Cohaesibacter sp. ES.047: one gene and its partner. The protein of the gene in region 2 interacts with the protein of the main gene of each other region in a pairwise test. Links are inferred from orthologs where the notes say so. Each region holds a gene or a part of one and is shown on either strand. Other genes may lie near its edges.

Region 1 (12,324 bases), 2.4 Mb from region 2 along the record:
TTTAGGCCGGTCTTGCTGATCATCTCGATAGCACTGAACAGCATTGTCTTGTTGAGGCTCCCTTCGGGGGCCATGGCAAAGGAGCGATCGAGTTTTACGCCATCAGCGCCCAGAGCGCTTAGATAGTGGATGCTCGAGTAGCCCACGCCAAAGTCATCGATATAGGTCTCTATGCCGCTTGCTCTCAAAAGCGAAACCGCTTCCTTGGTTTCTTCTAGCGGCAGATTGGCCGTCTCGACGATCTCTACCACGGGCTGCAGCTTGCGCGGAGCCTCGATCATTGGCAACAGGGCCTTGATTAGCCAGATGCCCTCAAAATCCTGCGGGAAGATGTTGATATTCACGCGGGGCACTTCAACGGAGAACTCAATAGTGCGAAGGTCGTCAATCGCTCTGGCGATGACGCACGCAGTCAATTGCTTTGTCAGTCTCTTTTTCTCGACAATCGGCAAAAAACGGTCAGGAAATACAAGCGAGCCATCAGTATCCCGCCAACGCACGAGCGCTTCGACGCCTTCGATTTCGCCAGTGTCCAGAGACAGGAGCGGCTGGTAGAAGCATTCAAGCGTTTCATAGGACATGGTGCGGATGAACCGCGACTGGAACGACCAGATGCGCATGACGCGTCTACTAAGAAGCTTGGCCAGCATAAAGGCAACAACGCCCAAAATGGCAACCACCAGAACAAGCGCTCCTCTTGAGGAGAACAAGGTGTCTGCGATAGGCGCAACCGAGTATATGCAGATCAGGTCATTGGAGTTGCACTTATACGACCAGAAGCTTGCCTTCTCCAGACTAAAACCGGAATCGGGGAGCGCTGTCAGCTCTAAACCATGGCTCAGACCGAATTTCCCCGCCCGATGGCGCATGCTGCCATCCTTGATCGGTGAGAGCATCTCCCGCTCATGCCAGGTGGTCAGTGCCTCTTCCAGATCGATTCTGGGAAGAACCAGAGTAAAGCTGTTCTTGCGAAAGAATGTACCTGTCAGCCCGTTTTGACCCAACATTTGCAAATCACGGTCGAGCCAAAGCTGGTAGCCGTTGGCTTGATCGATAATGTCCGGCTCGCCGAGCTTCAATCCGGCATGGCGCAGGCCTTCTGTTACGGAACATGAGACGGTTCCATCATCATAGATGATCTCGTGAATACCATCGGGAAGGAAGCCAATACGCTCGAGCCAAGATTGAAAGGCGCTCGAGCAAGGCACCATTGTGCTCGGAATCTCAAGTTTCGCAACCGTTCTGCCGATATTGTCACCGATCACATTCAGGCTTCGAAGATCCCGGTCCATCTGCTTGTCCAGACCCTTGAGAATCTGGATGGACCCTATGGCTGCTGCACCAATGAGAAGCAGAGCGAAAACCACACCAAACAGCGTTGCATTCACCGCCTTAGGGTACTTCACAAGAAATGAGAGCCTACTGTACAGTCCCATGACACCTCCGTTCAGGGTGCACAGTATGAGGCGAATGTCTTACTATTAGTTAATGTTCACTAATTAGCGTGTGGCATAAGGTGTCATTGCGGACGGGGTAAACGACTATCAGTTGAAGGGAAATACATCGAGTATCCATAAATGCCAACGAAAACATACAGAAATGGAATTGTGAAAAATCGCAACAAAACCTGAAGCTGTATGGCTAGGCAAAGAAAAAATTTTGGATAACTGCGAGGCTTTTGTGAAGAACGTATGGAGAAGATGTATATCCCGCCTTTTGATAAGATCTTTATTCAGGGTTTGCGTTTTGAATTTGATTTATAGTGTGTTGAGGAAATAGTTTGTATTTTCATCAATGATTGATGCCTCTTCGCCCAATGGTGGCAGGCCAGAGGACTCCAACGCGCACTTTGCCAGTCAGATCATCCACGGTCCGGGCATATTGCAAGTCTCGATAGCGACTTTCCAGATGCTGATGTTCAACTCATCGCCCCGCAGGCAGATCTTCAGACGCCCGCCAGCATCAATGCTAGCGCGAGCGGTGACACTATGATCTGGGCAGCCGGGAGAAGCCTCAATGCATCAGATTCAGCAGCAGGGAAGCGTGCATTCATGCTCTGCCGCGAGGACGCTCAGGCCTTAAGGCATGGGCGCAACAAAAAAGGCAGCCCACGATGGATTGCCCTAATCTCAGCAAGGTGGCTGGGGTATGACTTACATCATGCCGCCACCCCGCGACGCCCGCAGGGGCGTTAGCCCCGAGGACGCGCAAATCAGACAATGACACGCCCGCAGCGGCTCCGCCGCGAGGACGCGCGACCAAGCGAGAAGCATGGGCGCAACAAAAAAAGGGCAGCCCGCTATGGACTGCCCTAATCTCAGCAAAGTAGCTGGGGTATGACTTACATCATGCCGCCCATGCCGCCCATGCCGCCCATGCCACCCATATCAGGCATTGCAGGAGCGCCGCCATCTTTAGACGGTGCATCAGCGACCATGGCTTCGGTGGTGATCATCAGACCAGCGATAGAGGCTGCATCCTGCAGAGCAGTGCGAACCACTTTGGTCGGGTCGATGATGCCAGCTTCGATCATGTTGACATAGCTTTCTGTCTGAGCGTCGAAGCCAAGGGACTCGTCGCCTTCCAGAACTTTGTTGACAACGATCGAGCCTTCAACACCAGCGTTTTCGGCGATCTGGCGGATAGGAGATTTGAGGGCATGAAGAACGATCTTGATGCCAGCTTCAATGTCAGGGTTGTCAGAGGTGAGTTTCTCGACAGCCGTGGTTGCGCGCAGAAGGGCGGTGCCACCACCAGGAACAATACCGGCTTCAACAGCAGCGCGGGTTGCGTTCAGGGCGTCGTCAACGCGGTCTTTGCGTTCTTTCACTTCAACTTCGGTTGCACCGCCAACGCGGATAACAGCAACACCGCCAGCGAGTTTCGCCAGACGTTCCTGAAGTTTTTCACGGTCATAGTCAGAAGAGGTTTCCTCGATCTGAGCTTTGATCTGTGCAACGCGGGCTTCGATGCCGTCTTTTGCGCCAGCACCATCAACGATCGTGGTGGTCTCTTTGGTGATGTTGACCTTCTTGGCAGTACCCAGCATGTCGAGGGTAACGCTTTCGAGTTTGATGCCAACGTCTTCGGAGATCACGGTGCCGCCGGTCAGGACAGCAATGTCTTCGAGCATGGCTTTGCGGCGATCGCCGAAGCCAGGAGCTTTGACAGCAGCAATTTTCAGGCCGCCGCGCAGTTTGTTGACAACGAGCGTAGCAAGCGCTTCGCCTTCGATGTCTTCTGCTATGATGAGCAGCGGACGGGAAGACTGAACAACGGCTTCAAGGATCGGAAGCATCGTCTGCAGGTTGGAGAGTTTCTTCTCGTGCAGCAGGATGTACGGATCTTCCAGATCAGCGATCATTTTCTCGGTGTTGGTTACGAAGTACGGAGACAGGTAACCACGGTCGAACTGCATGCCTTCAACGACTTCCAGCTCGGTTTCCAGAGACTTGGCTTCCTCTACGGTGATAACACCTTCGTTGCCAACTTTCTGCATCGCATCAGCGATCATCTGGCCGATTTCGGCTTCGCCGTTAGCGGAGATGGTGCCAACCTGAGCAACTTCTTCAGAAGAGTTGATCGTTTTGGAGGAAGCTTCGAGCGCCTTGTGGGTCTCGGCAACAGCGATATCAATGCCGCGCTTCAGGTCCATCGGGTTCATGCCAGCAGCAACGAACTTGTGGCCTTCGCGAACGATAGCCTGCGCCAGAACGGTAGCAGTGGTCGTGCCGTCACCAGCGATGTCGTTGGTTTTGGACGCAACTTCACGCACCATCTGTGCGCCCATGTTTTCGAACTTGTCTTCAAGTTCGATTTCCTTGGCAACGGAAACACCATCTTTGGTGATGCGCGGTGCGCCGAAGGATTTTTCAATCACCACGTTGCGGCCTTTCGGGCCCAAGGTGACTTTTACAGCGTTAGCCAGAATGTCCACGCCGCGCAGCATTTTCTCGCGGGCGTCGGGACCAAATTTGACTTCTTTAGCAGCCATGTTAGCTCTTCCTGAAATCTAGTACTTGTCTATAAGAGGCGGTTCGACGGGTTTTCCTGGCGCTTAGCCCAGGATGCCCATGATGTCGGACTCTTTCATGATCAGCAGGTCTTCACCGTCGATTTTGACTTCGGTGCCGGACCATTTGCCGAACAGAACACGGTCGCCCGCTTTAACTTCCAGCGCGACCAGGTTGCCAGCTTCGTCACGAGCACCGTTGCCAACAGCAACGATTTCGCCTTCGCTCGGCTTTTCTTTGGCGGTATCAGGAATGATGATGCCACCAGCGGTTTTCTCTTCGGATTTTACGCGGCGTACGACGACGCGGTCATGCAGAGGACGGAATTTCATCTCTGAAACGTTCCCTTGTCTGTTATGCAGCCGTCGGACCCTCGACAAGGGCGTATAATGCCCCTATCTTATACAGCGGCATCCGAGCGGTCTGCTCCTCGATTTACAAGCCTGTTAGCACTCTCTATTGGTGAGTGCCAACGACGGACTTTCATGTAGTCACGACGTACAGGCAAGTCAAGAAAACGATCGAAAAAAGCGACAATTTTTTCTGCCCATTTGGTAGCAGGAGCCCTTCCGCATCGCGCCAGCCCTCGGTTTTAGCGCAAAAATCAAACGCGATACCCTTTAGATTGTCGGATTTGAGGGAGGGGTGAGCGAGCGATAGGTGGCGCTCAGCCGCGTTTGAGATGGTTCTGAACGAGATGGAACAGCACAGCGCTCAGTCGTTCCTCCACCGAACCCCACACGGTGATATAGTCACACCCTTGAGCCTTCAATTCGCACTCGAACAGACGGAGAAAGTGCTCCCTGTTCTCCGGTGCGTCGCGCTGACCATCGGGCACCCAAGGGCAATCCGTTCCGCAAAGAACATAAAGACGGGGCGCGAAGGGCGGCGATTTGAGACGTTTCTTGTGGCTCTCTGCCCACTGTTCCCACTGCGCCCAAAGCGGTGTGTTGAGCTCGTCTTCGTAATAATGGCAAGAATACACGAGGGATGAAATCAGGTCAGTGTCGCAAATCAGCAATTTGTCTTCTGCCTGCGCGATGTCGCCTGCGCGTTCTTCATTGGCCCACTGGCCTTGTGCGATGGGAATGGCATCCTCGAGCGTCAATTCCCCTCGCACCTCGAAATAGTCCCGTAGATATTCCGGCGCAAGAATGCCATCGAGTGTCTCCACCAATGCCTGCGCCAGAATTGTTTTGCCCGAACTTTCCGGGCCGGTGAGGATGAGGCGGGGCAGGGAAGAGGAAACCATCAGATATCAGCGCTCCGGAGTGTGCCAGTCACTATCGACAGCTTTCCTCCGAGACAGACGCAATGCAAGCCCTACCGACACACCGACGCCGATCGCGACGGTCAGATCCACAAGAACCGTGAGGCTGAGCGTCAACAGAAGCAGAACGAGGTCGCTCCGTCGTCCTTTGAGATACTCACCCCATTTGTGCACCTCGCACATGTTCCACGCGGTCAGCATCAAAAGGGCAGCAAGGGCAGGCATCGCCAGATGACCGGCGAGCGGGGCGGCAACGAGCATCACGAGGAGGATGACCAGCGTATGGACGATGCCCGCCACGGGGGTTTTCCCTCCGGCTTTCACGTTGGTTGCCGTTCGGGCGATAGCGCCAGTTGCGGGAAGGCCGGTCATCAAAGCCGATGCGATGTTGGCCGCGCCTTGCGCCATAAGCTCGGCATTGGGACGGTGATTGCCGTTGATCATCCGGTCTGCGACCAGCGCGGACAAGAGCGACTCGACCCCTGCCAGAAAGGCGATGATCAGGGCTGAAGGAAACAGCTCGGTGATCCGATCAAGGGTAATCTCGGGAACTTGCGGCCAGGGCAGCGTGCGCGGCAGCTCGCCAAAACGCGATCCGATGGTATCCACATCAAGCGAAAGGAACGCCACGAGCAGCGATCCAACCGCGATGGCAACCACCAGACCGGGGAAGCGCGGAAAGGTGCGGCGCAAAAGCACGATCATCACGAGGGTGGTCATCGCAATCGCAATCGCCGCCAGACTGGCGGTATCGCTGGCTGCGATGAGGGCAGGCACCTTGTCGATGAAATCCGCGGGCTCTGAGGCAAGATTGATCCCCACGAAATCCTTGATCTGGCTGGTCGCGATGATAATGCCGATGCCGATCGTGAAGCCGTTGACGACGGCATCGGGGATGAATTGGATCAGACGGCCAACCCGGAAATAACCCGCCACAAGAAGGATTATGCCCGCCATCAGGCTCGCCAGCACCAGACCATCGTAACCATGAGTGCTGATGACATCGAACACGACAACGATGAAAGCACCGGTCGGCCCACCAATCTGCACCCTGCTGCCACCAAGCAGCGAAATGAAAAATCCGCCAACGATGGCGGTCACGAGCCCTTTCGCGGGATCGGCGCCCGAGGCGATGGCGATCGCCAGACTGAGAGGCAGCGCGACCATGGCCACGGTGATGCCTGCAAGCACGTCTGATGTGAAAAGCGAAAGGGAATAGTCGCGAGAGGTGAGAATGATCTTGGGTTGACGCATGGGAACTTGCCGAAAGAGGAGAAAGGCCATTGATTACGTCCTTTGGGACGAGGTCTCAAGCCCTGCGTTGGTCAAAGCTCCTATGCGTCTGAAGGATGCCGCCTGCTTCTCAGGCGAGCAGGCGATCATGTTCGTGCTCGGGATCCATGCGTAGATCGCTGCCGGAAATCGCCTTCTGGAAATAGACCCGCAGGATCTTGTCGCGCCCGTGGTCTGGCTCAGCCCGGTGGGTCTCGGTGAAGCCTCTGACGTTGTAGTAGTCGACGAGCTCGGTCATCACCTCGGGGGTATGCAGTCTGAGAAACGGCAATTCCCGCGATTCCGCGATAAGCTCAAGCTCCGACAGGATGAAACACCCAACCCCTTGACGCTGCCAGTCTTTCCCGATCACGAGATAATCGAGGTAGAGCGCATTGTCGACTTCACTCATGGCGGCCGCACCAATTGCCGTTCCGTCCTCATTTGTCGCCACATAGAGATTGCGGTTGGCGAGAAACTGGTCGAGGTGAGAGAAAGCATGGGCTGGCTGACCAACTCCCATGCGTTCGCCGATATAGGCCATGTTTTTCAGGTAAAGGGCGCGGATTTCCTGTAATTGCTGGGCTTTTGCCAGCCGGAATGAGATCGCCATAAAGCTATCCTTTGTCTTGTGCCCGGCTCTTTCGTTCCGCTGCCATTGCAAGGATGAGGGCAAATCCGTCATCCGGCGGGAGCCGGCTATACTGGGTCTGTTGGGCTATTGATGGTTATGGCGTCCATTTGATGACAGGATTATGACGATCCTATCGCCATCCAACGAAGTCGGTGGCAGCGCGCGGCCGCAAGCGCCCTCCCAAGGTGGATGGATGGCGTTCTGAGCGTGTCGATTGCTATCGCGGCAGGCTGATGATCGCTTCAAGGCCGCCTTCGGGCCGGTTGGTAAGCGTCACATCGCCGCCGTGACTGCGAATGATCGTCCGGGTGATGGAGAGGCCAAGACCGACGCCGCCGGTTTCCTTGTTCCGCGATCCTTCAACGCGATAGAAGGGAGAGAAAACTTCCTCCAGCTTGGCTGCGGGAATGCCCGGTCCGCTGTCCATGATTCTGATGTGGATGCCGTGCGCGTCTTTTGACAGACTGATTTTGGCGTCCCCTGCATACCGCAGGGCATTCTCGATGAGATTGCACAACGCCCGTTTCAGGCTCACCGCCCGGCAGGGATAGACCAGACTGTCCGGCCCTTGGAAGCAGACTTCCTTGCCCAGATCCTGATAATCCTCCTCAAGCGACGACAACATGGCCGCGATATCAACCTCGCGGGTTTTCTCGTTGGTCGCGTCCTCGCGGGTGAAGGCAAGAACCGCATCGGTCATGGCCTGCATTTCGTCAAGGGTCGCCAGAATCTTGTCACGCATTTCCTCGTCATCAACGAATTCTGCCCTGAGGCGCATGGTCGTGATGGGTGTGCGCAGATCGTGACTGACCGCAGCAAGCATGCGCGTTCGGTCCTGAACGAAGCGCATCAGGCGTTCCTGCATGGCATTGAAGGCGGAAATCGTGTTGCGCACTTCCTTGGGGCCAGCTTCCTTGAGCGGTTCGATGGTTTCGCCTCTGCCCAGCTTGCGCGATGCGCGCTCGAGATCGCGCAACGGGGCCGTCAGGCGTCGGACCGTGAACAGCACGACCAACAGGATCAAAAGAGCAGTCATCGCGAGTGAAATCAGAAACGGCCGTCCCCATTGGTCCGGTAGGGTTGGCAAACCGGTGCGCACTTGAAGCCATTTGCCATTGTCGAGCGGGATGGCAAGGGTCATGTCGAGTTCTTCGAGTTTGGGATTGCGGAACCGTCCGCGCATCGGTGCTCGGTTGGGGTTTTGCTCCCGCCAGCGGCGGCCCCAGCCTCTGCGATCATCCCGTTCATGCATGAAGCGGCGCCGGTCCGGATTGGGCGGCATGTCACTGGACATCATTGCGCCTGGGGGCGGCATTGCTCTGGGGGGGGCGTCATTCTGGCGATTGTCGCGCCGACGCCAGAACAGGCTTTCATCAATGTCGCTGATCCGAACCGTTCCGTGGGCAAGGCCTGCGCGGTACTCCAGTTTGCCCGCCAGAGCTGCTTCCAGCGTTCCTGCCTTTGGTACGGAAAGCGGGGTCTCGTCCCGGATCGAGTAGAGAACGGTCTGGCCACCCGCAGCCTGAATGACCCGGGCATGGACGCTCTCATCGGTCTGGTTCAGCACCCGCACCAAGGATGCTGTGCGATCAAGCACCTGTCCGCGATAGGTCATGACCGCAACCTGAGAGCGCTCGTTGGCAAAGATGAAGATCGTAATCACCTGTGCAATGACCAGCGCGATCAACAGGGCCGCAACAAGCTGTCCTGCTAGCGACAGCGGCCACAGCCGCAAACGACGCCAGAACGGAGTGGCCTTCCGGCCCTTTTTATCCTTGTTGGGGGAGGCGTCTGGGGCGGGAGAGGCATCTGGCATGCTAAAGCGCGTCTCCCAGATCAGATATGTCGAGGTCGCTGGATGAGACCTTGCCGGTCACCTTGCCTGTGAAGACATAGCCTCCACCGCGCACGGTCTTGATCAGCTTGGGGGTCTTGGGATCTTCCTCGATCTTCTTGCGCAGACGAGAGACCTGATTGTCGATGGATCGATCAAAGATCTGCGCGGTGCGGCCTGAGGTGAGGTCCAGAAGCTGGTCTCGCGACAGCACCATCGTCGGGCGTTTCAGGAAGGTGACAAGCAGACGATAGTCCGCAGCGCTGAGCGGCACGGTGACGCCTTTTGGGCTGAGCAGCTCGCGCTGATGCACATGCAGCTCCCAGTCCTCGAATTTAAGGACATCAGGCTCTTCGGTCTTCTGGGCTTCCGGCGGCAAGGATTTGCTGCGCCGCAGAACGGACTTGATGCGCGCCAGCAGTTCGCGTGGATTGAATGGCTTGGACAGATAATCATCGGCGCCGATCTCAAGGCCGACGATCCGGTCGGTTTCCTCGCCAAGCGCAGTCAGGAGGATGACTGGAATATTCTCGTTCTCGCGAACATACCGGCAGAGTGTCAGGCCATCTTCTCCCGGCATCATCACGTCAAGCACGATGAGATCAATGGCAGCTGTTTTGAGAACCTGCCGCATCTTGGTGCCACCATCCGCGTCGCTGACACGAAAGCCGTTCTTGGAAAGATACTTGGACAAGAGTTCGCGGATATCTTGATGATCATCCACCACCAGAATATGAACCGACTGTTCCATTGCCATTCTCTCCATTGCATCCTGTCAAACCGGACCGTGCCAGCAATTGCTGTCAGGGATGACAAGATCCCGATCAACCCGGATAGATCTGTGTCACCATTTGCTTCGTTCTTCTTCAGATAACACGAAAATTACGATGACCAAGACAGAATAACGCGTTTTCGGGAGCGGAATTGCGGTAAATTGTAACCCTGTGTAACCAGTTCTCATGGCGATACAGAGTGCGACAAAATCGCCGTTTCCCGGGATAGATTCGCGACAAATACCCCCTATCTTCACTTCATCGGCAGGGCAAAAACCTCTCTACAGGTCACCCGCCGACACCCAACCGGCCCCGGGATACGGAAGGCCAGTCACCTGACCCTTGCGGCCTGACGGGCCCGCCGCCAATGAGAAATTGGCACAGTTTGATAGAGGAACAAAGAGATGAAAAACCTGAGCAAAATCACCCTGGCAATTGCCCTGATCGGTGGTGTATCCGCAACTGCGCTGACCATCGACAACGCAACGGCACGCGGGTTTGAACGCGGCCCGAACATGGGGCAGGGCTATATGGGCCAAGGCTTCATGGGGCACGGCTTTAAAGGGCGTGGCGGCAAAGGCATGATGGGCCCGCGGGGAATGTTCATGGCGCTTGATGCCGACAAGGACGGCACCTTGACCAAAGAGGAACTGACCACAGGGCTTGAAGCCAAGATCAAGGACAATGACACCGACGGCGACAATGCGATCACCCTTGAAGAATTCAAGACCGAATGGCAAAAGATCACCCAGCAGGCGATGGTTCGCGCCTTTCAGCGGATGGACCGCGATGGCAGTGGCAAGGTAACCCTTGAAGAAATTCAGCAACCGGCGACCTTCATGTTCGGTCGCATGGATCGCAATGACGATGGCAAGATCGACAAATCCGATCGTCCGAACCGTGGCATGATGAACAAGCGCGGTGGGCCTCGCGGCCATCACTTCGGACCCGGCATGGGGCGCCAGTTTCAGGGCAACACCATGGGCCAGAACAATCAGCGTGGCTGGTCCCAGCGCGGCTGCTTCAATCAGCAGCAGTCCCCGGCTCCGCAGGCACCGGATCAGACCGCACCTGACAGCCAGAATTAAAAGTTCAGCTCTCTTTTGATAACTGAACGCTCAGTATCATGTGTTTGAAGCATTTCCGAGATCACATGGTCTCGGAAATGCTCATTTGCATGAGCGCACGCGGCTAGTTTGCATCAAGCCGGTAGCAATATTCCCAAGTGTCCGAGACATCGCCCAGAAAGCGCACCACAGGCACGCGCTCAAAGCCGATTTTGTCATAGAAGGCATGGCCTTCGACAAAACGGGTGTCGGTCCAAAGCCTGATCGCTTTGCCGCCTCTTTCGTCGATCAGATCCGTTGCCAGATTGTACATCGACCAGGCGAGGCCCTGACCGCGCGCCGACTTGGCAACATAGACCTTGAACAGCTCGAACAGGCCCTCGACCGTTGTCTCCCCGACGGCAAGACAGCCCACGATCTCACCGCCCTGTTCTGCCACCCACATCTGGCCACCAAGCGCAGCGTAATAGCTTTGCGGGTGCTCAAGCTCGGGGAACTCCTCTTCGGCGAAGAAGCAATGGTCATAATCTTTGAAAATGGTGGCGATCAGAGCCTTGATGGCCGGACCGTCGTCATCCGTGGCCGGACGAATAAGAGAATAGCTCATCAGTGAAAGCCTAACGATAAATCGCAGCGCCGATACCGTTGCGGCGCGCCTTGTCCACCATATCAGCGATGACTGGATCCTTCAGATCGCCGGTCACCCGCAAGTGGCCAATGACGGAAATGAAGTCGTAACCGCCAGCCTTCATGAATGCCGTTGCTTTTTCGTCTGCATCGGCCGTTGACGCGCATTCAACCGCGACCATGAAATTGCGGCGCTGCGGCTTGGTCTGTGGCGGTTTGGGGGCTTCGCTCGCCCGTCCCCGTACAATCAGGATCATGAAAACACCTCTTCTGGGAGACTTGTCGCTCCTTGATACTGGATCTGTCATACTGAGCCAGATCGCATCTGTCGAGAGAAGATCGGTGCACGGCCACTGTTCAAAAGAAAACAGCACGGCGAGAAAAAGGATAGAACGTGGAGGACGGAGCTAGACCGCTTCTTTCTGCGCCCAGCTCATGCGTTTGCGATAAATCGTCGAAGGGCTGATTTCGAGCGCGGCAGCAGCGCGGGAGATGTTGCCATCAAAATGGTTCAGCGCCCCTTCGATGATCTGCTTTTCCTGTTTCCAGAATGGCTCGATGTGGGACGCCATGATTTGTCCGACATTGCGCAGATTGCTGATGGCCTCGTTGAGGTCGCTGTCATAAAAGGTGTCATCGCCCAGAAGGTCCGGCAGATGTTCCACTTCGACCACGCTGCCATCATACATCACCGTTAGCCGGCGAATGATGTTCTGCAACTGCCTGACATTGCCCGGCCAGCGATAGGCCTTGAGCATGCTTTCTGCCTCAAGCGAGAAGAGTTTGAAGCCCTTGCTTTCCTCGAGCGCATATTGCGACAGGAAAGAGCGGGCG
Region 2 (12,333 bases):
TTCCAGAAAGCCGGCGAGAGCATCATTCATGCCCTCTCGAGCCGAGGCGGCGAAATCGCCAAGGCAGTCGCAGAGGAAAGCGCCAGAGCATCCCGAACCCTTGCCCAGACCGGGGAAACCCTCGTCTCCGCAATTTCGGAAAACAGCACGCGCGCAACCGAAACACTGGATGAAAGTGCAAGCCGAGCCGTTCAGGCCATCACAGAAAGCTCGGATCGCTCTGTCAATTCCCTGACGACATCCACGGACCGTGCGGCCCAGACCATGGTCGCAAGCTCCCAGCAGGCCATTCAGGCTCTGGAAGACAGCACCACCAGAACCCAGACGTCCCTGTCCAACAGTGCCCGTCAAGCCGCCGAAGCCTTCACCGAAAGCACCAGCGGCACCCTCGCCGCGATGGAAGAGAGCTCCACCCGCACGGTGGAAGCCCTCAACATCAGCTCCGAACAGGCCCGTAGCGCTCTTGATACCTCTTCGAGCAGCCTCGTTCAGGCCATCGCCCAGAGCAGTCACGATGCCATCTACAATCTCGACAGCTCCAACAAGCGCCTGATTGAAGCGATCCGAACGGCATCGGAAGAAGCCTCTCAGTCCATGAGCAACACAAACGAGTTGCTGCGCAATGATGGTACCGAGATCGTCGAACGTCTGAAAAATGCCAACGACACGCTGTCCGAACTGCTGCTCAATGCAGGCCACAGCCTCTCCACCATCGAAACGAGCCTTTCTGCACAGACGGCCCAGTTCCGCGATGTTGTGGAAACCGTGGTCAATGAAGCCGGCAGCTCAACCCAGCAGCTCACCGGCCAAGTCCACGATCTGCGCGATGTCTCAGGCAATATCCTCGATCAGGTCGCCTCACTGACCGGTAAGTTCGAGGAACAGGCAACTGCCCTCGTCAACTCGACACGCGCCATGGAAGCAACCAACAACCGCTTCGAAGGCACAGTCGATGAGCGCCGCGCAATGCTTGCCAGCATGACCGATGAACTGTCCCAGCGCACGGAATCAATCGAGAATGTGCTGAACAACTTCACCTCGATCATCGCCAGCACCCTGAGCACGGCCGAAGGGCGCGCCCGCGATGTGGGCATGTTGCTCAGCCAGAGCACGGAAGGTGTCTCCAAGGAGGTCATGGACCAGCTCGAGCAATTGCGCATCAATGCAGCGTCCGAAGGGCGTCGGGCAGCCGAGTCCATCCGTGCAGTTCAGCATGAAATGAGCGAAGAGATGGCCCAGTCCATGGCCGATGCCAATTCCCGCTTCGAGCAGGCAACCAAGGACATCCGTGCCATCACGCAGGAAATCAAGCGCGATCTGGACATCACCCGCGAGGAATTGAAACAGGGCCTCAACGAGTTGCCGGGCGAAACCCGCGAAGCAACCGGCGCCATGCGCCGCGTGGTTTCCGAGCAGATCGATGCCCTAAAGGAACTGTCCCGCGTCGTTCAGCGTCATGGCAACACGTTCGACACCATCCCCGCTGAACGCTCAAGCAGCCGCAATTCTGCTCCGGCTCCGTCCCAGCCCACTCAGCAAGCACAGGCACCCGCTCCGGCACCGCGACCGCTGCCACCCGTACAGCAGCCCATGCGTCAGCCCGAGCAGCCTCAGTCGAACGCATCGATGAGCAGCAGCTATTCAGCTCCCGAAGCCCACGACGATGATGACCATCGCTCTGGCGGATGGGTCTCTGACCTGCTCCGTCGGGCTTCCCAGCCGCAGGATAACCTGCCTCAGCCGGGCGACGCAGCCGCACTCGAGCCGCTCTCGCGTGACATCGTCCGCGGCATCGACGACAACAATCAGGCCATGGCCTGGGAAAGCTATCGCCGCGGCGAAGGTGGAAGCTTCACCCGTCGCCTCTACACCCTCAAGGGTCAGCAGACCTTCGAGGATGTGCGGATGCGCTATCAGCGGGACAACGACTTCCGCACGACGGTCAACCGCTATGTGGCAGACTACGAGCGGATCCTCGACGATATTTCCCGGAAAGATCGCGACGGCACCGCCACCATGGACTATCTGACGTCGGAAACAGGCAAGGTCTACACCATGTTGGCCCATGCAAGCGGACGCCTCGGTTAAAACCGGGTGAGCCAACCGGTGAAACCGATGGAGCGGTGAACGGCGACAAAGACAACAAAAAAGGGTGCCTTTTGGCACCCTTTTTTATGCGATTATCAATGCAGATTTCTGTAGTCCACCGATCTGGGGAGGTGGTTTCAACAACCATCAACGCCTAAAACGTTCATCCTCGCCCAACTGAGCCACTCAGACCAAGCGTCCAAGACCTAGCTGAACTGAGCGACACGGTCGACCAGATCGGCCTCTTCGGATGCAGCCTCTTCAGCATCGTCTTCCGACAAGTCGGAACGCGCGAAGACATCGGCCTCTTCCGCATCGGCTGCCGAGGCAAAGATATCGGCATCGATCTCAGCGACGAGTTCCTCAGCCGTTTTGTCGGCATCATCTGTTTCGAAGACATCGGCGGTCAGTTCCGGCTCAGCAGCGGACGCAGACGCATCAGAAACTTCAGAAGCCTCAGCACTCTCTGCTTCGCCAGCGGCCTCTGCCCCGTCAGAATCTTCTGCCCAGGACAGGCTGTCGAGCTCCATATATTCGTCTTCACTCACGGACTCCACTTCGGCGTCTGCAGGTGCAGCGTCGGCGCTGTCATCAACCGAAGTCTCGGCCTCAGCGGAAACCGCTTCGAAATCATCCGCAGACACGGCATCAAAGTCATCGGCGCCGGTCTCGGCGCTGTCATCAACCGAAGTCTCGACCTCGGCGGAAACCGCTTCGAAATCATCCGCAGACACGGCATCAAAGTCATCAGCGGCAACCGCTTCGAAATTGTCCGCATCCAACGTTTCTGAATCTTCAGCAGACCCCATATTGTTGAAAAGGGCGTCCACATCATCCTGATTGGACTCCAGTTCATCGCCCGCATGCGTCATCAGGGCGTCGACATCATCCTGTTCAACGCCTTCCCCGGCCAGAGCCGGGCCATTGAGCAAATGCCGATCCGGACGCGTGTCATGCGCCTTGGCATGGGAATGATCGATATCGACATCTTTGGCCTCGAAGCCCCAGATATCGACCATGGAATTGATGCGACTCTCCACATAGCGCATGGCATCAACGATCTTGCGGATGCGTTGCCCGGTCAGATCCTGGAAGGAGCAAGCCATATAGATGTTGGTCGCTTCCATATCCAGTGCGTCGCACTTGGCCTCTTCAACACCCTGCTCGCGAAAGGTCCAGGCGAATTCCTGAATTTTTTCTGCAGCGCCAAGAATGTCACTGGTCGCTGTCTCGGTCTGGGAAACGATTGCATCGAGTTCGCTAGAAGCACGCTCGAATCGTTCGGCGCCGTCGTTGTCCTCGTGCTTGATCTGAGCGATTTCCTTTTTGGTCTTCTCGATCGCTGCAGCCATGTCCGCCAGATCCAACTTCACCCGATGCATGAGTGACGACGGGGCCTGTTCACGGACCACCGTTTTTTCCAGTTTATCTATGGCGTTTAATAGAGTATCTGTATCGGCATTGCGATTGCGCCTCGCATATTCGGACAGAAACCACCGACCTCGCGCGGTCTCCATCACGGCGGCTTCAATGGCCAGATAGTCCTCTTGTCTTAGGGGCGTTGGTGGCATTGGCTTGCTCATGGTTCAGACCAAATTCCTTAATTGAACGGCACGATTCACTGCTAAAAATACGTAGTGACACGTCGATGCTACATCCGAATCCTTAACGCTAGTTTACCGTTATTCGAGAAGAACCGCCATGATGACACCCGAACATCGAGGATATGCAACAAGAATCTCCATATTCTATGCCGCGTTCTTTTTCCCCTTTGGAATTTATTTACCATATTTCGGCGTCTGGCTGGAAGACCTTGGAATGAGCGCGGAGGAAATCGGATTCCTGCTGACCATCCCCATGATCACCCGTGTCTTCTGCACGCCAATCATGGCCGGGTTCTCGGATCGATTGGGAGACCGAAAGCTTGCACTGATTCTCTATTGCGGCTTCTACACCATGACATTCGGACTGATCCTTCTGGATGACAGCCTTGTCTGGGTCGCAAGCATCATGACCATTTCCTACATTGCCCATAGTGCCATCGTTCCGGTGAGTGATTCCCTAGCGTTAGCCGGGACTCGGCGTTACGGTCTGGACTACGGCAAGATGCGCAGCTGGGGCTCGATCGCCTTCATGGCATCCAACCTCGTGGGGGGTGTCTTTCTCGACGCGCTTGGCGCCAGCAGCATCATCTGGATTCTGGTGATCGGCAACCTTCTGCACACCACCGCTTCCTTCATCCTGCCGGTTGATCCACGCCGCATCGACAACAAGAGGCTAGGCAAGGCACCACGGCTCGAGTGGTCACAATTGCGCGAATTTGTGCAGCCCGGATTCTGGTTGATCCTTCTGTCGGCGTCTGCGATTCAGGCCTCCCACAGCCTCCTGTATGCTTTTGGCACTATCTATTGGCGCGACATTGGCATTTCTGCCAATATGACTGGTATCTTCTGGTCGGTCTCCGTCGCCTCTGAAGTTATATTGCTATATTTTTCCAAACGCATTCTCGGCTTCATCTCTTGGCGAACCATGCTGATGATCGGCGCGATCATGGCCACTGTGCGCTGGACGATCATGCCCATGCATCTACCCGAATATGGATATCTGATCCTGCAGCTTTTCCATGCTGGCACCTTTGCCTCCTCGCACCTTGGCGTCATGTTCTTCATCTCCGAAACCGTCGATGACAGCGTATCGGGAACGGCACAAGGCCTCTACACCATGATGAACGGCCTGATCACAGCCGTCGCGACCCTGTTGTCGGGTGTCTTTTTTGCCCAATGGCAAGGCGATGCTTTCTATTTCATGGCAGCCACGGGCCTCTTATCGTTTTTTGTGCTGCTTATGTCTCGCCTGTTTCCCGTTGGCAAGATCGGCGCAACGCACAAGGACCCCGGGACAGCCTGATGGGCGACAGCAAAGCGCTGGCTAAATTTAGCGAAATCCTTCAGAAACGCTTGTATCCGATCACCAAAATAAGGCACAAGACTTGCAAACAAAGGTCTTTCTATCCAAGCTGCCTTCATCCAAGATCGGGGGCGAACGGGCGATCATCGGCGTGGGCCGGTCACCCAACCGGCAAGACCTGGGACCAGAGAGTATGACATGACCGATCAGGGGATCGACATCGCCAAGACTGCGCAACCACCGAGGCTGAGTGACTCAGCAACGGCAGAGCCCGGCGTCATGCAGCTTGATGGGGACTGGACCCTCGAAACCGTCAAGGAAGCGGACAAGCTTGTCTCCGATAGTCTTGAGACTGCGAAGCGCCCGGAACAGATCGATCTTCAAAACCTGTCTTCGCTTGATACATCCGGGGCCTGGGTGATCGTCAGACTGATGCGAGGTCTGGGGCTGGATGAAAGCGCACTTCGCTCGATCCGTCCGCGTCACAAAACCCTCTTCGAGGCGGTCTGGGAAACCAACAAGGTTAAACCGCAGGAAGAAAAACAGGCCGGCTATCTCGTCAACATCGCCGAACAGACCGGGAAAGGTGTCGTCGAGATCTATTGGGACATCAAGATACTGGCCCACCTGATGGGCGGCGTTTTGGCAAGCCTTGGTTCGGCCTTTCTTCATCCCAGACGGATCCGCTTCACATCGATCGTGCACCACCTTGAACAGACCGGATTGAAAGCCGTTCCGATCGTTGCCTTCATGTCCTTTCTCGTCGGCGCGATCGTGGCCCAGCAGGGCGCATTCCAGTTGCGCAAGTTCGGTGCGGAACCCTTCGTCATCGATCTGGTGGGAATTCTGGTGCTGCGCGAAGTCGGCATCCTGTTGACCGCAATCATGGTAGCAGGCCGCTCGGGCAGCGCCTTCACGGCCGAATTGGGCTCCATGCGCATGCGCGAGGAAGTGGACGCCATGCGGGTGATGGGCCTCGACGTCATCGAGGTCCTGATTACACCCCGTGTGATCGCGCTCGTCATCGCCCTGCCTCTTTTGGGCATGGTCGCCAACGTTGCTGCACTCAGCGGCGGCGGCATGGTGGTGTGGTTCTATTCCGACATCACCCCCGCGTCCTACATCAGTTGGCTGCGGCAGGCGATTGCGGTGAACACCTTCATGGTCGGTGTGATCAAGGCGCCCTTCATGGCCCTGATCATTGCGCTTATTTCCTGCTCGGAAGGGCTTCAGGTCGGAGGTAGCGCCGAATCCCTAGGGCGAAGGACCACCGCTGCCGTGGTGAAGTCAATCTTCCTGATGGTGCTGGTGGACGGTATTTTTGCCATCTTCTTTGCTGCAGTCGGATATTAGGAGCCAAGGCATGAACACCGAACAGCACAAGGAAGGCATGGATCAGAACCGCGACATTCTTCTGTCGGTTCGCGGCCTGTCCGTGGGCTTTGCGAATAAACTCATTCTTGAAGATCTCGATCTTGATGTGTTCAGCGGCGAAATCATCGGCATTGTGGGCGCGTCGGGCACCGGCAAGTCCGTGTTGTTGCGCGCCGTTCTGGGATTGGTGCCCAAACAGGAAGGACAATTCATCCTGTTCGGCTCGGACACCAATCACCTGTCGCCAGAGGAGCGCCTTGTCATTGAACGCAAGCTCGGCGTCTTGTTCCAGCATGGTGCACTTTTTTCCTCTCTGACAGTCCTTCAGAATATTCAGGTGCCAATGCGCGAGTATCTGTCGCTGCCGCAAAGGCTGATGGATGAATTGGCGATATCCAAGCTCGAACTGGTCGGCCTGTCGCCGGATGCCGCCCATCAATATCCTTCCGAATTGTCCGGCGGCATGATCAAGCGCGCAGCACTCGCGCGCGCGCTTGCCCTTGACCCGGATCTTGTTTTGCTTGATGAACCCACATCCGGTCTCGATCCCATCAGTGCCGAAGAGTTCGATGAACTTATTTCGACGCTCAGAAACACTTTGGGACTCACCGTTTTTATGGTAACCCATGACCTCGACAGCCTTAGTCAGGCGTGCGATCGGATTGCCGTCCTTGCCGAACGCAAGATATTGGTGACAGGAACCATGCAGGAACTTCAGGGTCACGATCATCCCTGGATCCGCCGCTATTTCAACGGCAAGCGCGCCATCCGGCAGTAGGACAGGAGTTGATAGATGGAAACCAAAGCCAATTACGTTGCCATTGGCCTCTTCACACTGATCCTGACGGCTGTTGGTTTCGGCTTCATCTACTGGATTGCCCGCTTTGATGATGTCAAACCCATGCGCGAAGTCGTCGTGCGCTTCGAAGGGTCCGTTGCCGGTCTGATCAAAGGTGGACAGGTCATGTTCAACGGCATCAAGGTTGGCGATGTCAAAGGCCTCAACTATGACCCGGACAATCCCCAATATGTGCGCGCCTATCTCGATGTCGATTCCGAGATTCCGCTGAAAAAAGACAGCCGCATCGAGCTATCCTTTCAGGGTCTCACCGGTGTTGGAACCGTCGAAATCAAGGGTGGCAGTGCCGACTTACCGGATTTGCTGGATCAGCCGGGCACACCCGAACTCACCGCCAGCACCTCAGCACTGCAGGATCTTATGTCTGGAGCCAGACAGATCCTTGCCCGTGCAGACTCCGTGCTAAAGAAGGTTGAGGGCGTCGTCGACACCAATGAAGGCCGTATCAGCAACTCCATCGAGAATGTCGAGGCCTTTACCAATGCGCTGAAAAACAACACAGGCAACATCGACACCTTTCTCGCGGACGCCTCCGGCGCAGCCAAGGGCCTGACCAGCCTATCGGCTAAACTGGAGACGCTCAGCGGCCGGGCCGAAAAGCTGATGGAAGCTGTTAACCCCGAAAGCGTGCGAAACAGCGTCGCCAACATCGAGACCTTCAGCGACAAGCTGGCCAGCGCCTCCGGTCAGTTCGACGGCGTCGTCAAGGACGTCTCGGAAGCCGCCAAGGGCATCAACGATTTCTCGGCCAACCTCTCCACCTCATTGGGCAAGGTCGACACGCTGGTTGAAAGCGTCGACCCGGCAACGGTCCGCAAGGCTGTTGCCTCACTCCAGACCTTTGCAGCATCTCTTGACGAGTCCTCCGATGACATCGGAGAGATCGTCAATGAGGCCAAACAGGCAGCCGGCAATGTCAACGACTTCTCCAAGACGCTGAACGCGCGCACCGATGATTTCAATCAGATCATCACCGATGCCAAGGAGATATCGGGCCGCCTGCGTGTCGCGTCCGAGCGTGTCGACGGATTGCTCAACAAGGTTGACGGTGTCCTGAGCAACGAGGATGGCGGCAAGGGTGTCGTCGAGGAAGTGACATTGGCCGCCCGCTCGATTCGGCGCCTGTCTGAAAGCTTCGAATCCCGCGCCGACGGAATTGCGGATGGTCTGGCTCGCTTCTCGGGCAAAGGCCTGAGAGACGTCGAGAGCATGGTCGGGGATGCGCGCAGAACCATGCGCCGCCTTGAAAGTGCGGTCGAAAAGCTGGAAAATGACCCCTCTAGCCTCATATTCGGCGGCAATAAGGTCAAGACCTATAACCGTCGCCATTGATGCCAGCCTCAAGGCAGGGTATGACTAGTCAAACACTGCGTTGCAAAATGCCCTCGCATTTGTGGCAAAAAGGCTTGGTTCGCTCCGATTTACCGGCCCGGTGCCAAAAACCATTTGGCATCATCGTTGAACTGATTAAAGTGAGCGCGTGATAGTTTGTTCACCCAAGGTGGGAATGTGATTGGTTTGCGGACTTATATGCGTCATTTGGCGATTGTGAGCCTTTGCCTTCTGACTGCGTCATGTGCGGCAGTCGTTGGCAAGAAGGAACTCGCAACCTACGACCTTTCGGCACCGACCAGCTTTGCCGAAATCAGTGGCCAGACCAATGCCCAACTGCTGGTATCGATTCCCACGGCTCTGAAGTCTCTTGACAGCGAAATGATCGTCGTACGCCCCGGCGGTGCAGAGATCACCTATTTCGGCGATGGCCAATGGAATGACAAGCTGCCCGTGCTGCTGCAAGACAAGATCATCCGGACCCTCGAGAATTCCAATCGCGTCCGCTCCGTTGTCAAACCGGGCGACGGTGTTGTGGTCGACTACAAGATCGCAACGACAATCCGTGCGTTCGAACTGGTTAACGACAAAGGCAGCATTGCCCGCGTATCCCTGTCGGTCAAGATCATCAACGATCGCACCGGGCGGGTTCGTGCCTCACGTCTGTTCACAGCCACCGCCCCGGCGAGCCTTGCCAACACCAAAAAGGCCGTGGCCTCACTCGACGTTGCTCTTGATAGCGTTCTGCGCCAACTGCTGGTCTGGGTTCTCAAAACAATCTAGAGCGCTCACACGGCCCTCACAGCATCTGATCTGCATCCTTCAAACATCCCCCCAAGCGTCCTTTTGACAGCCGCGAATGCAAAAAGGCACCGGCCCCAAATGTGGCCAGTGCCTTGCATCAAACATCCGCATCCGAGCGACACTCGAGCGCTCAAGCGCTCAGTCAGTGTTCCAGATTGCCAAAGAACTGCTTCGCACTTGCTTCCCAGCTATATTTGGAGGCATAGGCAAGACAGGCTTCAGGATCAATTGTCAGAGCCGCGCGCACCGATGCCGCAAGATCCTCGCCAAGCACACCAACACCGCTGTCGCCAATAACATCCAGAGGCCCCATGACCGGATAGGCAGCGACCGGAAGGCCCGACGCCAAGGCTTCGAGCAGAACAATGCCGAATGTATCGGTTTTGGACGGGAAGACGAACACATCGCACGCGGCATAGATCGCGGCAAGCTCTTCGCCTTCCTTCAGCCCCAGAAGCTGAACGTCCGGATATTGCTTCTCAAGCGCGGCCTTTTGTGGTCCCTCGCCGACGACGATCTTGGTGCCATCCACCTTCAGCTCCAGAAAAGCGCTGATATTCTTCTCGACTGACACCCGTCCGACATAGAGCATCCGGGGATGAGCGAAGTCCAGCGCCTCGTCATTCTCCGTGCGCGGGTGAAACAACGCAAGATCGACGCCGCGTCCCCAATAATGAAGGTTCTTGAAACCGCGCGCTTCAAGGTCGCGCTTGAGGCTGGGCGTCGCTACCATACAGCTGGAGCCGCGATTGTGGAACCAGCGCAGAACCCGGTAGGTCCAGGACGCAGGGATCGGAAAGCGGGCGGCCAGATACTCCGGAAAGCGCGTATGGTAGGAGGTCGAGAAAGCGCGCTTGTGTTTGCGGCAATAGTTAGAAGCCCAAAAGCCGAGCGGCCCTTCGGTGGAGATGTGAATGAAGTCCGGTTGGATTTCCTCAATGCGCCGCGCAACAGAACCACCAAGGGTCAGCGACAGGCGGATTTCGGGATAGGTGGGGCACGGAACCGTCTTGAAAGACTGCGGCGTCAGGTAATGAACCTCATGTCCCAGCTTTGTCAGCTCTTTACCAAGCCGATCGAGAGAACGAACAACACCATTGACCTGAGGGTGCCAGGCGTCGGTAACAATTAAAATGACACTCATGCAAGAGCCTTGGAAGGTTGGGGCGCGGCAATCTGTGGCAAGAGCCTCGTTTCCTCGCTCCAGCGGATCAACTCGAACCGACCATCATCATGCTCGATGATCGCGGTGCAGCTTTCGACCCAGTCACCCGTGTTGAAATAGTCGATGCCGAACTTGTCGTGCATCTCGGCATGATGGATGTGGCCGCAAATCACACCATCGACATCAAACTTCTTGGCTTCCGAAGAGAGTGTCTCTTCAAATGTCCCAATGAAATTGACGGCATTCTTCACTTTCATCTTGGCCCATGCAGACAGGGACCAATATTGAAAGCCCAGTTTTCGGCGTACCCAGTTAAAGACCGTATTGATGTTGAGGGCAGTCACATAGGCCCAGTCACCAAGGAAGGCCAGCCATTTGGCATGCCTGACAACCATGTCATACTGATCGCCGTGAATGACCAGCATGCGGCGACCATCCGCCGTTTCGTGAATATAGTGCTCGGCAACTTCGACGCCGCCGAAATGGGCGCCATAATAGTTGCGCAAAAATTCGTCATGATTGCCGGGAACATAAATGATGCGGGCCCCTTTGCGCCCCTTGCGGAGCAGCTTCTGCACCACATCATTGTGTGTCTGCGGCCAATACCATTTATGCTGCAGACGCCATCCGTCGACAACATCGCCGACAAGATAGATCGTCTCTGCGTCGTGATACTTCAGGAAGTCAAGCAGCATCTCGGCCTGACAACCGCGGGTACCGAGATGAATGTCGGAAAGAAAGAGCGCTCTATGCTTGAAAAGCCCTTCATCACTGAACTGGTTCATGGGTTTGCTCTGAATCACTGATGTCGTCTTTGCTCGGCTCCTTGTAAGTAGGCCCTGTCTCACTTTTGTGACAAAGAAAGAAAATGACTTTCATAAGTCTATCCGCCCATAACAAAAGGAGGGCCACTGGCCCTCCCTTGCGAAATGTGATCGGACGGAAAGAGACTCGGATCAATATTGACGATCAAAAGGCTCATCATTCTCGAACAGCGGCTCAGGCTGCCACTGGTAGCGCAAGGACGCAGAAACGATGTCGGCACTGGAGTCAGCCACAGCGGTATAAGCACCGGCGGCGTTGCTGCCCGAGACACTCACATCATCTTTGATAAACAGGTGGCTATAGCCGACGTCGATTCCGAAACGATCATTCACATTGTAGGATGCACCAAAGCTGGCCCAGACACGATCAGCATCCGGAAGTCGAAGATTGCGGTGCTCCGTAGGAATGGGCGACTTTTCAAAGCCTAAGCCGCTTCGGACGGTCAAATTGTCATTGAATTGATATTCGCCGCCGACAGAGGCAAACCAGCTATCCTCGTAGCCCAGATGCAGTTGGTTATTCAGGGCACTGCCCTGAATGATGATAGGATCCTTGACGGAACTCCAGCCAGCCCATTCAAATCCGGCCAAAAAGGTCAAGCGATCAGTGACGGTCTGCCTCAGACCGATGGTCACACTTTGCGGCAGATCGAGATCAGCGGTGATCGGCGTGCGGCCAAGAGGGGAATAATACTCCGTGCCATCAAGATCGAGTTGTGTTTCGGACCGGTAACCAATACCGATAATCGTTCCCTCGAATGGCGTAATGGTCACACCAGCACTGAAGGTGGGAGCCCAGGCGTCACCCTTCAGCTCAAGTCCGTTGCCACCGGGCGCGGATGTCATGCGCACCTTGCCATAGGTCGCGCCCACTCCGAAGCCGACACTGAAGACCTTGTTGATCCGATAGGCAACATTGGCCTTGACATCGGTGGTGAAAATCTCCGCCGTGGCCGCATGAAAGCTCGTCGCGGACGGGT

The links.
Region 1: the proteins of CPH65_RS23040 (region 2) and groL interact in binary tests that used the Escherichia coli proteins (3 or more experiments, as listed by UniProt). The link is inferred for Cohaesibacter sp. ES.047 from one-to-one orthologs.

Annotation. Positions count from the first base shown.
Region 1 is NZ_LT907844.1:2,568,013-2,580,336, forward strand. The notes cover bases 1,669-4,561. They hold groL (chaperonin GroEL), read right to left. Parts: upstream 3,995-4,561; coding sequence 2,342-3,994; downstream 1,669-2,341. Other genes in these bases: groES (co-chaperone GroES), read right to left, coding at 4,058-4,345. Also shown: CPH65_RS11710 (EAL domain-containing protein), read right to left, coding at 1-1,436; CPH65_RS11730 (AAA family ATPase), read right to left, coding at 4,681-5,265; CPH65_RS11735 (SulP family inorganic anion transporter), read right to left, coding at 5,272-6,537; CPH65_RS11740 (GNAT family N-acetyltransferase), read right to left, coding at 6,647-7,168; CPH65_RS11745 (ATP-binding protein), read right to left, coding at 7,407-9,005; CPH65_RS11750 (response regulator), read right to left, coding at 9,007-9,774; CPH65_RS11755 (EF-hand domain-containing protein), read left to right, coding at 10,201-10,884; CPH65_RS11760 (GNAT family N-acetyltransferase), read right to left, coding at 10,988-11,470; CPH65_RS11765 (hypothetical protein), read right to left, coding at 11,481-11,747; CPH65_RS11770 (sigma-54 dependent transcriptional regulator), read right to left, coding at 11,898-12,324.
Region 2 is NZ_LT907844.1:4,959,811-4,972,143, forward strand. What follows is about bases 5,351-8,252. They hold CPH65_RS23040 (ABC transporter ATP-binding protein), read left to right. Parts: upstream 5,351-6,358; coding sequence 6,359-7,147; downstream 7,148-8,252. Other genes in these bases: CPH65_RS23035 (ABC transporter permease), read left to right, coding at 5,351-6,348; CPH65_RS23045 (MlaD family protein), read left to right, coding at 7,163-8,252. Outside these bases: CPH65_RS23020 (hypothetical protein), read left to right, coding at 1-2,088; CPH65_RS23025 (protein phosphatase CheZ), read right to left, coding at 2,295-3,659; CPH65_RS23030 (MFS transporter), read left to right, coding at 3,793-4,995; more of CPH65_RS23035, read left to right, coding at 5,194-5,350; more of CPH65_RS23045, read left to right, coding at 8,253-8,560; CPH65_RS23050 (ABC-type transport auxiliary lipoprotein family protein), read left to right, coding at 8,759-9,343; CPH65_RS23055 (glycosyltransferase family 1 protein), read right to left, coding at 9,507-10,508; CPH65_RS23060 (UDP-2,3-diacylglucosamine diphosphatase), read right to left, coding at 10,505-11,314; CPH65_RS23065 (OmpP1/FadL family transporter), read right to left, coding at 11,486-12,333. UniProt on the Escherichia coli protein: Part of the ABC transporter complex MlaFEDB, which is involved in a phospholipid transport pathway that maintains lipid asymmetry in the outer membrane by retrograde trafficking of phospholipids from the outer membrane to the inner membrane.